DNA from 2 places in the Cloacibacillus sp. An23 genome. Region 1 is predicted to be linked to the other one. Evidence: riboswitches for the same ligand, from Rfam matches in the RefSeq annotation. Region 1 holds a riboswitch; the other holds the start of a gene.
The links. Region 1 has a riboswitch for thiamine pyrophosphate ahead of thiD (bifunctional hydroxymethylpyrimidine kinase/phosphomethylpyrimidine kinase). Riboswitches for the same ligand answer to the same signal wherever they lie in the genome.

Region 1 (7,616 bases):
GCGCAGTAGGAGACGGCGTGGTCGCCGCCTTTGAGCGCCCAGCCCGAGCCTATGTTGACTATCTTTCCGCCGCCGGCCTTCTTCATGTAAGGCACTACGTGCTTGCTCATAAGGAAGACGCTCTTGAGCGTAACGTTGATCGCGAGGTCCCAGTCTTTCTCCTCAAGCGTCTCGACCGTGCGGCGGCGCGCGACGCCCGCGCAGTTCACGAGTATGTCTATGCGCGGATACTTCGCCGCAACCGCGTCGGCGACGGCCTTGCAGTCGGCCTCTTTCGTCACGTCGCAGCGCATGAACTCCGCGTGTCCGCCCGCGTCGTTTATCTCCTTCTCGACCTTGCGGCCCAGCTCTTCGTTGATGTCGGCGATGACGACGCTGACGCCGGCGTCCGCGAAGAAACGCGCGATGCCCGCTCCGATGCCGGAGGCGGCGCCGGTGATTATCGCGGTCTTGCCGTTCATGCCGCAGAGCTTGTTCAGATCCAGCATGTCTATCTCTCCTAACTTGTTAAATTTTTCCGTATGCACTGTATACACTAAATCCTGCGAATACTTTATAATATGGTAAGCTAAAAGTCAATACTCCGGCGCGCCCGGCGAAGCCGCGGAGGGTTTTGCGCTCCGGGCGGCGCGCGCCCCGCTCCGTGGAAACTGCGCGAAGCCGGCGGCTGGGAGCGGGACGCCGGACGCGCGTGGGAAAGCGCCGGCAGCGGTCGGCTCTTCAGCGGACGCCGGCGTTTTGCGCCGCGCCATGAGATTCTCAGCAATGCGCGCGGCATCGCGGAAAGCGCCGGAGTTCGCGTCCGCGTTATGAAGGACGGAATTTTTCACGGGCGCGCGGACGCGGAGCGCTTTCAGCCGCCGGGACTTTGCCGTGATACGAAGAGATATACAATAGGAGTGATTACCATGTCGATACAGGCTGGAGCGGGACACACTGCTTCGGAATTCGTGTACGAGCAGCTCAGGAAAAAAATCTTCGACAAGGAGCTGGCGAGCGGGCAGCGCCTGCCGGAAATATCTATAGCCAAAGAGATGAACGTCAGCCGCACGCCGGTGCGCGAGGCGCTGCGCCGCCTCGAGAGCGAGGGGCTCGTGCAGATAGTGCCGGGCTGGGGGGCCTGCCTCGCCTCGCCTACGCGGCAGGAGATAATAGACACCTACGAGGTGCGCGAGACTCTTGAGATAATGGCGATACGCAAGGCCGCGCGCCGCATCACGCCGCTGCAGCTCTGTATGCTTCAGGAGCAGATAGACGCCGAGCGCGAGATTTTCATTAGGCGCGACCTCGAGGCCTATCTGCGCGTCAACGACAGCTTCCACATAATAATCGCCGAATCTTCGGGCAACGGCGCTCTCGCGGGATATATCAGGAACGTCCTATCGCGCATTTTCGTGCAGATGATTTTCTTCGAATCATTCTTCGACTTCGACACGAACCCGAGCCTCGAGGAGCACATAACGATACTCGAAGCGCTCCGGGCGCACGACGAGGAAAGATGCGCGACTCTGATCCAGGAGCACCTGAAACTTTCGATGGAGGGGCTGAAGGCGCAGTAAGCGGAGGACGGCGCGCAGCGCCGCTATTTCTCCCGGGGCGAGACCTTCATCACGGGCAGATTTACCCCGAAATATGCAGTAGATACGCGCACGGCTGCGATTATGACAAGCGCGCAGAGAGAGGCGTATTCGATGCCTATGACGCGCCTCACGTACCACATGAAGAGGCATCCCGCTATCGCCGCCGTCGCGTATATGTCGTTCCTGAATATCACCGGCACGCGCTGAGCCATCACGTCGCGCAGGACTCCGCCTCCGACGCCGGTTATCACGGCGGAGAAAAGAAACTGCATGAGGCTGTAGTCGAGAGCCATCGCTTTCAGCCCGGCGTCTACGGAAAAGAAAGCCAGCCCGACGGCGTCCAGCGCCGTCACGAACAGCCCCGTCCTGAACAAGCCGGGAAAAACCGCGACTGCGGCGACCGAGGCGCATACGAGAGCCGCGGCGCGGTAATTTGAGAAAAACGCAGGGATTCCCCTGTCCATAACGACGTCGCGCAGTATCCCGCCGCCGCACGCCGCGGTAAAAGCCAGTATCAGGACGCCGAAAACGTCCATCTTTCTCTGAATAGCCGCATAGGCCCCGCTCAAAGCGAAGCTGACGACCCCAATAGCCTCCAGCAGCGTCAAATCGGAAACGGAATACACGCGCGCGCCTCCCACAAAGCGTATGGTTTTGACCGGCGGCAAAAAAGCGCCGCATCTTTCTTCCTCGAGCGAAGCTTTTCTCGGAAGCCGCGCGGCGAGGGAGCTCTGATCCCCGCGCCACAGAGGGACCGGAGCCGGAAACAGGCTGCGGAAAGCGGCGGTCTTTTCTGCGCCGTCCGATAAGTATAAACGAAGGGCGCGCCGGTGTCTGCGTCCGGCGCGCCCTTGCGCTCGGCGGCGCTGGCATACGCGCCGCGTTTTTTACTTCGTCGCGTCTTTGCCCTTTTCGAGCATGAGCTTGTCTATCGGGTTGATGTTCTTCTCCTTGTGGACCTGGCGCCAGGTCTTTATCGGCATTCCCCATATCTTGATGAAGCCGACGGAGGCGGACTGGTCGAAGATGTCTCCGGCGGAGTAGGTCGCAAGCGCCTTGCTGTAGACGGAGGTGTCGGACTTCATGCCGTCGATGATGCAGTTGCCCTTGTAGAGCTTCATGCGGACGGTGCCGCTGACGGACTTCTGCGTCGTTTCCACGAAGGCCTGTATCGCCTCCATGAGCGGCGAGAACCAGTAGCCCTCGTAGGTTAGCTCGCCGAACTTGACCTCGAGCTCGCGCTTCGTCTTGAGCACGTCCTTGGAGAGCGTCAGAGTCTCGAGCTTCTTGTGCGCGGCGATGAGCGCGAGCGCGCCGGGGCATTCGTAGACTTCGCGGCTCTTGAAGCCGACGAGGCGGTCTTCGATCATGTCTATCCTGCCGTATCCGGCCTTGCCCGCCGTCTTGTTCATGTAGTCGATGAGCTCTATCGCGCCCATTTTCTCGCCGTTTATCGCGACGGGGACGCCGTTCTCGAAGGTTATCTCGACGGTCACTTCTTCGTCCGGCGCGTCCACCGGGTCTACGGTGAGCTTATAGGCGTCCTTCGGCGGCTCGTTCCACGGGTCTTCGAGTATTCCGCACTCGATGGAGCGGCCCCAGAGGTTGTCGTCGATGCTGTAGGGGCTCTTCCTCGTCGTGGGCACGGGGACGTTGTGCGCCGCGGCGTAGTCCATCTCTTCCTCGCGCGTGAAGCCCCAGTCGCGGACAGGCGCGAGAACTTCGATGTCGGGGTTCAGCGCGTTGCAGGCGACTTCGATGCGGACCTGGTCCTGTCCCTTGCCGGTGCAGCCGTGGGCGACCGCGACCGCGCCCTCCTTCTCGGCGCACCAGATGAGAGCCTGTGCTATCATCGGGCGCGAGAGCGCCGAGTTGAGCGGGTAAACTCCCTGATAGACCGCGTTGGCCTTGAGCGCGGGCCAGACGAACGTGTCTATGAATGCCTCGCGCAGGTCTACGACGTAGGCCTTGGAAGCTCCGGCGACGTACGCCTTCTGCTTTATCTCCTCGAGGTTGTCGGCCTGCTGCCCGACGTGCATCGTGAGCGTAACGACCTCGTATCCCTGTTCGTGAAGCCACGGAATAGCCACCGACGTGTCGAGTCCTCCGCTGTAAGCGAGTATTACTTTTCCTTTGCTTTCTGCCATTTGAATTTCCTCCTTAGAAATTTTTCTTTTTTCTAAAAACATAAAAAAGCCCGTCCCGTTTCCGTTCAGGAAAGGGACGGGCTGAATTACCCGCGGTGCCACCCTTGTTGACATCGTTAGATGTCCGCTTCGTTCGGTTATGCTCTGGGGTGCGGAATTTGGATCTTCTTTGCGAGAGGCGCTTTCAGCCGGTGGCTCCTCATCTCTGTCGCCGAACGACCCGATTCATGTCCCCGTCGTCGCATAAAGCTGTATGCTCTTGACGGAACATTCGTCGTATACGTCTTATTCGTCCGACAGATTTAAGTCTCACCTTCGCCCCTCCTTCATCAAAACTTGCGAAGCATTTTAACAGATAGCGCGGATTTGTCAACAGTGCAAGGCTCCGCGTTCAAATTGAACCAAGGTGCGCGCTTCGTTCAGTTTATCTGCCGAGCGCGGCGTCCACGTCGCGCTCCATAGAGAGCGCCGAAATGCGTTCGAGCTCCGTGAACGACGTCATTTCAAGATGCACGGGCGTGACGGAGGCGAAGCCGCGCGACACGGCGCGCACGTCCGTGTCTTCGTCATCGCCGTCTACGATGCGCCCGCCGACCCAGTAGGCTTCTCCGCCGAACGGCGTCTTTATCACGGTGATCTTGTCATGATAGCGGCGTTTGCCCTTGCGCGCGAGCTTTACGCCGCGCAGCTCTTCGAGCGGTACGTTCGGCACGTTGACGTTGTAGAATACGCCCTCGCCCATCGGGTGTTTTTGCGTCCATTCGAGTATTTCGAGCGCAGCGCGCGAGGCCGTGGAGAAATGCAGCTCCGCGTCGCGCGAGCCGCAGACGAGCGAGACCGCCATCGCCGGAAGTCCCGCAATCACGCCCTCCATCGCAGCGCAGGCCGTGCCGGAGTAGGTGATGTCGTCGCCGAGGTTCGGCCCGCGGTTTATGCCTGAAATCACTACATCGGCAGGAAATTTAAGCGCTTCGAGCGCCATTATCACGGAGTCGGTCGGCGTGCCGTCGCAGCACCACGCCTCGAGCCCCCCTGTCAGCGCCGCGTCCGCGCGCTTGATCTGGAGCGGCCTGTCCATCGTCATGGAATGCCCCGACGCGCTGCGCTCCCTGTCGGGCGCGCAGACTAGCGTCTCGTATCCGGCGGACGAGAGGGCGCGCGCCAGTTCAAGTATGCCTTCGGCGTAGACGCCGTCGTCGTTGGTGACAAGTATCTTTTTCACGGATTTCCTCCTAGAACATGACGATGTGGAACAGCACGGTCATTATCGGATACATGATGTACGGGAATATGCCGAGCACGAGCAGGCCGACGACGACGAACATGCCGTAGCGTTCGAGCCAGTAGTAGTATTTCATGCACTGGTACGGAAGCAGCACGTAGAGTATGCGCGAGCCGTCGAGCGGCGGTATCGGGATGATGTTGAAGGCCGCGAGGCCGAGGTTGATGTATATCATCAGAAGTATGAACTGCTGCGCGCCCCAGCTCATGAACAGGCCGGGGAAGAAGTTCACGAGCCTCGCGCAGACGAACGCCGTCAGCAGGTTGCCTACGACGCCCGCGAGACTGACGATTATTATGTCGCGCTTCGGGTGCTTGAAGTAGCGCGTGTCTATCGGCACGGGCTTCGCCCAGCCGAAGCGGAAGAGCAGAAGGCAGAGCGCGCCTATCGGGTCGATATGGTCGAGCGGGTTGAGCGAGAGCCGTCCCTCGCGCTCAGCGGTCGGGTCGCCGAGCAGCTTCGCGGCGAAGCCGTGGCAGAATTCGTGAAAAGTTATCGCCCATAGCACTGCGGGGACGCTGAGCAGCAGGTTCGCAAATCCGCCGGGCGAGAAAATGTGTCCTAACATCGACTCACATCCTTATATCCAATTACCGGCCTATTCTATCATGTTAAGCGGCGGGCGGCACGCGCCAAGCGGCGGAGCTAGAATGCGTCGTTCCACGTCCAGCAGAGGCCGAGCGTGCCGTAGCCGCACGAGACATCGACGCGCCCGTCCCCGTCTACGCGGTTGCTCACGGCGTAGGGGAAGCCGTAACTAAGTTCCGCGCAGGAAAGCGGCCAGCGCACGCCCGATATGCAGACGCCTTCGCAGCGCGGCGAAAACGAGAGCAGCGAGACGGCCTTCGGCTTCCTCGCAAACTCGAGCGAATAGCTCTGCGGCCCGTGAAGGAAGAGCAGCCCTTCGTGGTCGTCGGCCGCGCAGAGCTGAACGCCTCGCGGCGCGAGGTTCAAAAAAGATATGACGAGGCTCCATAAATGGTCGAATCTCCCGCCGAGCGCGCCGGTCAGAAACAATTTTTTCCCGTTATTTTTATGCGATTCAACAAATATTTTCAGAGCGAGCTGAAAATCCGTCAGATCCTTGTCGCTCTGATACTCGCGCACCGGCGCGCCGTTCTCCTCGGCCCAGCGCCACGCCTCCGCGCTTCCGCTGTCTCGGTCGCCGACGAGCATCGCGGGGACTATCCCCGCCGCGCGGCAGGCTTCTACTCCCCTGTCCACGGCCCACACTTCGCCGTACTCCGCGGCGCGCGCGAGAAATTCAGGCGACGGCGCGCGCCCGCCGAGGACCATCACGCAGAGGCCGCCCTCCGCGATATTTTCGTTTTCTATGGCAATTCCAGGAAGTTCCATACGTTTCACAGCAAGCCCGCCTTTCCGTGAAGTTTGTAGCAACGCGCGCCGCCTTTGTCAAGTTGACAGCGCCGCCGCGCGGGCAGATAATTTATTGAAGGCTCTCCGGGGGAGCGCAAAGCTGAGAGGAAGGCTACTTCGACCCCAGACCTGATCCGGTCAACGCCGGCGTAGGAAGCGAGGCTTTGTATGACGATTTTACGCCCCGCGCACGATGCGGGGCTTTTTTGATAAGGAGGAACGGATTTGAGACAGGGCATATACAGAGGCGTCGCGATGACGGTCGCCGGCAGCGATTCAGGCGGCGGCGCGGGCATACAGGCGGATTTGAAAACTTTCGCCGCGCTCAAGATATTCGGAACGTCGGCGATAACTGCGGTGACGGTGCAGAATTCGCTCGGCGTGAGCGGCATACACTCCGTGCCGCCGGAGATTGTGAAGGCGCAGATACTCGCGGTCGGGCGCGACTTCCCGCTCGACGCCGTGAAGACGGGGATGCTCGGCAATCGCGCGGACATCAGCGCCGCGGCGGAAGGGCTCGCCGAACTCGGCATAAAAAAGATAGTAGTCGATCCAGTGATGGTCGCGCAGAGCGGAGACTCTCTGCTCGAGGCGGACGCTGTGGAGGCGGTGAAAAGCATAATCGTCCCCATGGCTATGATTGTGACGCCGAACCTGCCCGAAGCCGAGAAGCTGACAGGCGCGGCCGTGCGCACCGTCGAGGATATGAAGGATGCGGCGGCGCAGATAGCGAAGCTCGGCTGCGGCGCGGTGCTCGTCAAAGGCGGGCATCTCGGAGGCGAGCCGGAGACTATCACCGACGTGCTATACGCGGACGGGAAGATGACGCTATTCGAGGACAAGCGCATCGACACGACCGCGAACCACGGCACGGGCTGCACTCTTAGCTCCGCGATAGCGGCGGAGCTCGTGGCCGGCTGCGGACTCGCCGAGGCAGTGCGCCGCGCGCGGCTTTACCTGCGCGCCGGGCTGCATTACGGCGTGACGGCCGGCCACGGAGCGGGATGCCTCGGCCACGCTGTGACTATGCCGTGGATAGAAATAATCAATGGCTAAGCCGCTGGTCTATCAGATAACGAACACCGTCTCGGCGCAGCTCCAGGCGGACTGCGTGGCCCTGCTCGGCGGCGTCTCGATAATGTCGCCGCAGCCGGAAGAGGCGGCCGAAATCGCCGCGGCCTGCGACGCCCTGCTGATAAACATCGGCACGCCGCCCGGCCGCGCGCGCGA
Region 2 (7,616 bases), on a different contig from region 1:
CGCTCTCCTTTACCCATACTGGCTTAGCGTGCGCGCGCACGTAGGCGGCCTCGCCGGCGGCACGGTTGTCGAGGTAGGAGACGAACGGAGTGACGGGACGCCATTCTTCGTCGATGCCGACTATGCCGCAGATTATCCCGCTCGCCGTTATCGCGCGTATCTCCGCGGGATTCACGCCGGACTTCGATACGCATTCGCGGACGCCCTCGCGGACGTTCTCCACGAAGCCGTTCGCGTCCATCTCGGCCCAGCCGGGCTTCGGGTATGAAATTTTATTCTCGCGGTAAGCCTCGGCGACGCGTTCCGCGTCGAGCGAATATATAGCCGTCTTCGTCCCCATCGTGCCGCAGTCGAAGACGACGTAATACTGGCCCATGGTTTACTCCTCGCGCGGCTTCAGCAGAGCGCGCATATCGACCAGGCTCCAGTCCTGCACGCCGGGCATCTTGAACCACATTTCGTAGCGTTCCGGCACCGCGACGAGCTGATAGAGCGTCATGTCCGTCGTCGCGCCGAGGTCCTCGATGCGCGTGTCCATGATGTCCTTCATCACCTTGTCGTTTATCGAGCCCTTGAAGTGCTTCGCGAGCGTCAGAAGGTTCTGGCGGCGCGTGCGCGTCATCCAGAAACGTTTGTCGTCGGGGCGCGGAAGCCCCCACGAGAACTCCGTGAAGTGGTTCGTCAGCACCGTAAGGCCGAGGCGCGAATGCGACTCGCGGCGCTTGACCTCGAAGACGGGCCACTCGAAGCAGCGCGCCGTCTGCCCGTCCGCGACGCCGACGATGTAGGCGAAGTTCGCCTTCGTAGTCTTGAAGAAACTCTCTATCTCGTCGAGCGTCGAAGCCTCGAGCAGAAAGCTGAAAAGCTCGACGACCGCCGGGACGCGGCTGTCGTACCACAGAGCGCCGCCCGACGGCATACCGTTGTTGAGCTCGAGGAAGATTCCCTTCTCGTTCATGCCGTTCACCGCGTATATCTCGCCCGCGTAGCCGATCGTCGCGACGGAGAGAGAGCCGTCTCCAGGGTGGAAACAGGCGAGCGTCAGGTCGTCCGCGAGCTCGCGGAACCACGGCAGGTAATCGTAGTTGCGCCCGTATACGAGCGGACCGTCCGAGTAGTCGCCCCACGCCGCGATGCCGGTGCACTGCTGCGGCGCTAGCGACTGCGCCGCTATGACCTCTATCGCGTTGACCAGCTTCAGCTCGTCGAGCGTAAGCCCCGAGGTCTCGCTCATGCCCCGCATCAGAGACTTGAATTTATAGGGATAATTCGCGAAGAACTTCGCGGCGGACAGCGCGTGCTCCTCCGCGTTCTCAGCCTCGGCGAGCAGGCGGCCGACTCCCTTTTCATAAATGTGGCGGAGCTCCTCCGCCATCAGCGCGCCGTACTGGCGCCCCATCTCGCGCCACGTGCCGCTGAGCTCTATAACGCTCAGCCTTCCGTTCTTAGACTTCGAGCCGTTCTCAAAAGTGTTCATGGATCAGCCTCCCATCGCTGCCGGTCGTGCTATTATTATACAATGGCGCCGTTCTTAGAGAATATGCGTTTTGAAAAATACAAAGGAGGCGCGCGCATGGGCGAAAGCATCAACGCGGCGGAGATAAAAAAAATCCTTGACGAGAACGAGGAGCGGCTTCGGCGATACGTATCGCTGCTTGCAAAAGCGAACGAGCTGGCGCGGCTCACGGGGCCGTCCGACGAAGAGACGCTCTGGCGCGCGCACGTAGCCGACTGCGCGTCCGTAGTGCCGCTGCTGCCGCAGCGCGGCGCGGTCATAGACGTCGGCACGGGCGGCGGCCTTCCGGGAATAGTCTGGGCCGTGTGCAGGCCCGGGCTGAATGTGACGCTGCTCGACAGCATCACGCGAAAGTGCGCGCTCGTCGAGAAGATGGCGCTCGCTATGGGGCTTGCCAACATCACAGTCGTCTGCGCCCGCTCCGAAGACTACGCGAAAAAGCAGGCCGGAAAGTTCGACGCGGCTGCGGCGCGCGCCGTGTGCGCCGCGGGCGTGCTCGCGGAATATCTCACGCCGTTCGTGAAGCGCGGCGGAAGGCTGCTCGCCTTCAAAGGGCCGAAGGCGGCGGAAGAACTAGCGCCGGCCGCCGGCAAATGGAAGACGCTCGGCCTCTCCGAGCCGCGCCTCGTGCGCTACGAGCTCGAGGATATGGCCCGTTGCGTCGTCGTCTGGGACAAGACCGGCGCTGAGCAGAAGGGAATCCCGCGCCGCCCCGGCATGGCGGAGAAGTTCCCGTGGTATCTCGCGAACGCGAAGAAGAAATAAAAAATATCAATGTCCTCTGATCTACGCAAAGTCCGGTGTTTTTGGAAAACGCCGCAAAGCGCGCGTAACTTTTGCCGATTCTGAAAATTCCTGCGGGCCGCGGTCGTCTGCTGGGCGCGCGCATGATTTCCGCGGATTCGGAAAATCTTCATAACTTTACGGAAGCGCCGCCGCGCTGGCGAAGCCTTCGCGTTTTGCGCGCGCGGCGCGGATTTCGTAGAAGTCTGCGGGCTTCACCCTTTCCGTCTCAAGCGCCGGAGCCTTCGGCGTTTTGCCGTGTTCCTGCTTCGCGCGCCGCTACGGCGAGCGTCCGGCGGCGGTGCGCGTAATTCACGCCGCCGCGCCGCGTTCCGAAATTTTCCACGATCCATACGAAAACGCTCCCGCGCGTGGCGGGAGCGTTTTTTGCCTTTCCTTCGCGCGGCGGGCGCGCGGCCCCTTATTCGTCGAATATTGAGACTATCTCGCCGTCGAGTATCCTGTTCGTGTTCTTCACTGCGCAGAAGTTGCCGCACATGCTGCACGTGTCTTCCTTCTCCGGCTTCGACTCGGCGCGGTAGCGGCGCGCCTTCTCGGGGTCCATCGCGAGGGCGAACATTCCCTCCCAGTCGAGGCGCTTGCGCGCTTCGCTCATCTTATAGTCCCACTCGGCCGCGCCCGGCACGCCCTTCGCTATGTCGGCGGCGTGCGCGGCTATGCGCGCGGCGATTATCCCTTCTTTGACGTCGTTCACGTCGGGCAGGCGCAGATGCTCGGCCGGCGTCACGTAGCAGAGGAAGGCCGCGCCGTGCGAGGCCGCTATCGCGCCGCCTATCGCCGAGGTGATGTGGTCGTAGCCCGGCGCGACGTCGGTGACTATCGGGCCGAGAACGTAGAACGGCGCGCCGTGGCAGAGAGTCTTTTCGATTTCCATGTTCGCCGCTATCTGGTTGAGCGGCATGTGGCCCGGGCCTTCTATCATTATCTGCACGTCGCGCGCCCACGCCCGTTTCGTCAGCTCGCCGAGCGTGATGAGCTCGCCTATCTGCGGCGCGTCGGTCGCGTCGGCGAGGCAGCCCGGGCGGCAGGCGTCGCCGAGGCTCAGCGTCACGTCGTACTCGCGGCAGATTTCGAGAATCTCGTCGAAGCGCTCGAAGAACGGATTTTCTTTCCCCGTCATCTCCATCCACGCGAACATTATCGAGCCGCCGCGCGAGACGATGTTAGTGAGGCGCTTGTTGCGCTTGAACTTCGCCGCGTTGTCGCGGTTCATGCCGCAGTGTATCGTCATGAAGTCCACGCCGTCCTCCGCGTGCATCCGCACTATGTCTATCCATTCGTCGGTCGTTATCTGCGCGAGCGGCTTGTGGTAGTAGACGACCGCGTCGTATATCGGTACGGTGCCGATCATCGCGGGACAGTTCTCCGTGAGGTAGCGGCGGAACTTGCGCGTGTCGCCGAATGAGCTGAGGTCCATTATCGCCTCCGCGCCCATATCGACGGCGCTCTTGACCTTCTCGAACTCCATCTCCATGTCGGTCATGTCGCGCGATGTGCCGAGATTGACGTTTATCTTAGTTTTCAGAGCCGCGCCTACGGCGCTCGGCGATATGCAGGCGTGGCGCTTGTTGCACGGGATTATCGCGCGTCCCTCCGCCATCTGGCGCATCAGCTCCGCGGGCGCGATTCCCTCCTTCGCGGCGGCGGCCTCCATCTCTTTCGTGATTACCGAATTTCTCGCGGCTTCCATCTGCGTTACGTAAGTCATGCAGCGTTCACTCTCTTTCATAAAAATAGCGGGAAGCGCCGACACGGACGCTTCCCGCTAAAAGACTTCAAACAGCCGAATCTTCCTACGGCGGCATTACCCGCATCAGGTCGAAGGGTCGAAGCGTCCGCTTCCTCTCAGCCCGTCCTCCGGGCTCCCCCGCTTGCTCGCGTTTATTAGAACACCCGCGCGCGCCTTTGTCAACACGCGCGCGACGCGCCGCCGCCGAAAAAATTACAACACAGCGGTCTCTTTTGGTAGTAGAATAAAGCTAAGTGTGTTCACACAATTCCCGCAACGGGGAGAGGAGTTTTCTATAAAATGAATATCGCTGAAGAGATACGCAACTTTCAGGCCGAAAGCATAAGCGCGGAAGGCGCTGCGAAACTTGCGGAAGCGGCGCGGCGCGCGCGCATGTGGGCCGTCGTCGCGACGTCTGCCGCGAAGAGCGGACATCCGGCCGGCGCTCTGTCCTCGATGGATATATATATGACGCTGCTCGGCGCGGCGAACGTCTCGCCCGAGCTTGCGGACTCGCCGGAGCGCGACCGCATCGTCGTGAGCCACGGACACACCTCCGCAGGCTTCTACGCGGCGCTCGCCGAGTACGGTTTCTTCGACGCGAAGGAGATGGCGGCGAATTTCCGCCGCACGGGCAGCCCGTACCAGGGACACGTCGAGCGCGACGTTCCCGGAGTGGACTGGGGAACTGGCAACCTCGGGCAGGGACTCTCCGCCGGCGTCGGTTTCGCTCTCGCGGCTCGCGCTCGCGGCTCGAAGGCGCGCACGTGGGTCGTCATGGGCGACGGCGAACAGGTAAAAGGGCAGATAGCCGAGGCGCGCCGCATCACCGTCAAGGAAAAGCTCACGAGCCTCACCGCGCTCGTAGACTGGAACGACATTCAGATAAGCGGCCATCTCGGCGACGTCATGCCGGTCGACCTCCGCGCGCTTTGGGCCGCCGACGGCTGGAAGATAATCGAGTGCTGCGGCCACGACTACGCGGAGCTCTACAAAGCGATGAAAACGGCCGCGGCCTCCGAAGTCCCGACCGTCATCCTCTGCCACACCGTGATGGGCAAGGGCGTCTCCTTCATGGAGGGGATCCCCGACTACCACGGGAAGCCTGCCTCTGGCGACAAGCTCGAAACCGCGCTCATGGAACTCGGCGGGAGCATGGAGATTTTCAACGCGGCGCTTGAAGCGCGCAAGGGGCCGCTGCCGAAAGGGCGCAGCGTGAAGCACGAGCCCGCATCGCTCGACACGGGGACGCCGCACACATACACGAAGGACGACAAGAAGGACAACCGCGGAGCCTTCGGCAAGGCGCTCGCGGAGGTAGGCGAGCTGAACTACAAGAAAGAGGGCGCGACGCCTGTGCTCGTCTTCGACTGCGACCTCGCGGGCTCCGTCAAGGTCGACAGCTTCGCCAAGGTCTGCCCCGATAATTTCGTCGAGGCGGGCATACAGGAGCACACGACCGCGACGGCGGCGGGCGCTGCGTCGGCGGCGGGAGTCGTAGCGGTGTGGGCCGACTTCGGCGTATTCGGAAGCGACGAGGTCTACAACCAGCAGCGCCTCAACGACATCAACCGCGCGGGAATCAAGACGGTGCTGACCCACAGCGGCCTCGACGTCGGCGAGGACGGCATGACTCACCAGTGCATCGACTACGTCGGCCTGTTCCGCAACACCTTCGGCTGGCGCGTCGTCGTGCCCGCCGACCCGAACCAGACCGACAGGGCTACGCGCTGGATGCTGACGCAGCCCGGCAACATCTGCCTCGCGATGGGGCGCAGCGTGCTGCCCGTAGTGCTTAAAGAAGACGGGACGCCGTTCTTCGGCGGAGACTACGAATTCCGCGACGGCGCGATAGACGTGCTGCGCGACGGGACGGACGTGACGATACTCACGATGGGGCACCTCGCTGGCCGCGCCGTCGAAGCCGCGGAGGCGCTTGCGAAAGATGGCGTCAGCGCGAAGGTGCTGCACTGCGCGACGCCGCTCTCGATGGATACGGAAAAACTATTCGAGCTCGTAGGCGATATGCCGCTGCTGACGGCGGAGGACCACCACGCCGAGACCGGCATCGGCGCCATAGCCGCGCTCGCCTTCGCGCGCGCCGGAAAGGCCGTAAAAATAAAGAACCTCGGCGTGACGCGCTACGGCTGCTCCGGCCCGAGCCCCGAGGTGCTCGCCGAGATGGGGCTCTGTGCGGAGGGCATAGCCGCCGCGGCGAAGGAACTTCTCAATGATTAAAGAAGGCGACCTCGTCTTTATCTGGAACCCGAAAAAAGGCGACAGCTTCCTCATCAAGGTACAGCCGGGGCAGTCGCAGGGGACGCACTTCGGGCAGATAAAGCACTCCGAGATAATGGAGCACGACTACGGCGAGGGCATCCGCACGCCGAAGGGGCAGGTCTACTACCTGCTGCGCCCGACGCTCGGCGAGTACACGCGCCGCCTCAAGCGCCAGACGCAGATAGTTTTCCCCAAAGAATCCGGCTTCATACTCGAACATCTGAACATATATCCCGGCTGCACAGTCGTCGAGTGCGGCACCGGCTCGGGCAGCCTCTGCTGCACCTTCGCGCACTTTGTCGGCGACACCGGCAAGGTCTGCACCTACGACCGCCGCGAGGAATTTTCCGCGCTCGCGCGGAAGAACGCCGAGAAGTGGGGCGTCGCGCACCGCATAGAATTCAACGTGCGCTCGCTCGACGAAGGCTTCAAGGAACGCAACGCGGACGCGGTGTTCCTCGACGTGCCAGCGCCGTGGGAATACATCGACAAGGCCTACGAGGCGCTCGCGCCTGGCTGCCATCTCGGCATACTCGTGCCGACGACGAACCAGATTTCCGAGACGCTGCGCGCGCTGAATGAGTTCAACTTCGCCGACGTGCAGGTCGTCGAGATAATGCTGCGCTACTTCAAGACCGAGCCGAACCGCATACGCCCTGAGGATATGATGATAGGGCACACCGGCTATCTCATCTTCGGCGTCAAGACGCTGCCGCTTCCTGAAATCGAGGAGCCGGAGGAAAACGCGGCTGAAGCTGGCGAACGTGCGGAAAACGCCGACGCTCACGAGGAAGCGCCGGAAAGCGGAGAAGCGGAGCAAAAGGAAGAAAAAGAGCCTGTTGAGTAAAAAACGCCTTCTGCTCCACATCTGCTGCGCGCCCGACGCGACCGTGCCGTGGCCAGAGCTCATATCGGAAGAGTACGAGACGGCGGGATATTTCTACGGAGGCAACATCCACCCCGCCGCCGAGTACGAACGCAGGCTCGAAGCCGTGCGGATGCTCGCGGCGGAGACGCGCGGCGAGCTCGTACTGCCAGCGTATGATACGGAAGGATGGTTCTCCGCTGTGCGCGGTCTCGAAGATGAGCCGGAGCGCGGCGCGAGGTGCGCCGTATGCTTCCGCGTGCAGCTAGAGGCCGCGGCGGACTACGCGCGCGAAAACGGCTTCTCGCACCTGTGCACGACTCTCACGATAAGCCCGCACAAGGACGCGAAACTCATCAACGCAATAGGCGCGCAGGCCGCCGCGGCGCGCGGCCTCGAATGGGTCGAGCGCGTCTGGCGCA

Region 2: it holds a riboswitch for thiamine pyrophosphate, as region 1 does, so the genes downstream of both, thiC (phosphomethylpyrimidine synthase ThiC) here and thiD (bifunctional hydroxymethylpyrimidine kinase/phosphomethylpyrimidine kinase) in region 1, are expected to answer to the same signal.

Annotation. Positions count from the first base shown of each region.
Region 1 is NZ_NFJQ01000008.1:15,329-22,944, reverse strand. Features, by position in the region: gene B5F39_RS08795 (SDR family NAD(P)-dependent oxidoreductase) at 1-488, opposite strand, end outside; gene B5F39_RS08785 (GntR family transcriptional regulator) at 909-1,559, shown strand; gene B5F39_RS08780 (trimeric intracellular cation channel family protein) at 1,583-2,206, opposite strand; gene B5F39_RS08775 (argininosuccinate synthase) at 2,468-3,727, opposite strand; gene surE (5'/3'-nucleotidase SurE) at 4,152-4,949, opposite strand; gene B5F39_RS08765 (site-2 protease family protein) at 4,960-5,577, opposite strand; gene B5F39_RS08760 (thiamine diphosphokinase) at 5,655-6,365, opposite strand; TPP riboswitch at 6,463-6,560, shown strand; gene thiD (bifunctional hydroxymethylpyrimidine kinase/phosphomethylpyrimidine kinase) at 6,612-7,442, shown strand; gene thiM (hydroxyethylthiazole kinase) at 7,435-7,616, shown strand, end outside.
Region 2 is NZ_NFJQ01000004.1:139,346-146,961, reverse strand. Features, by position in the region: gene B5F39_RS05140 (FGGY family carbohydrate kinase) at 1-376, opposite strand, end outside; gene B5F39_RS05135 (C45 family peptidase) at 380-1,477, opposite strand; gene rsmG (16S rRNA (guanine(527)-N(7))-methyltransferase RsmG) at 1,574-2,281, shown strand; gene thiC (phosphomethylpyrimidine synthase ThiC) at 2,721-4,028, opposite strand; TPP riboswitch at 4,094-4,199, opposite strand; gene B5F39_RS05115 (transketolase) at 4,350-6,287, shown strand; gene B5F39_RS05110 (tRNA (adenine-N1)-methyltransferase) at 6,280-7,176, shown strand; gene B5F39_RS05105 (epoxyqueuosine reductase QueH) at 7,169-7,616, shown strand, end outside.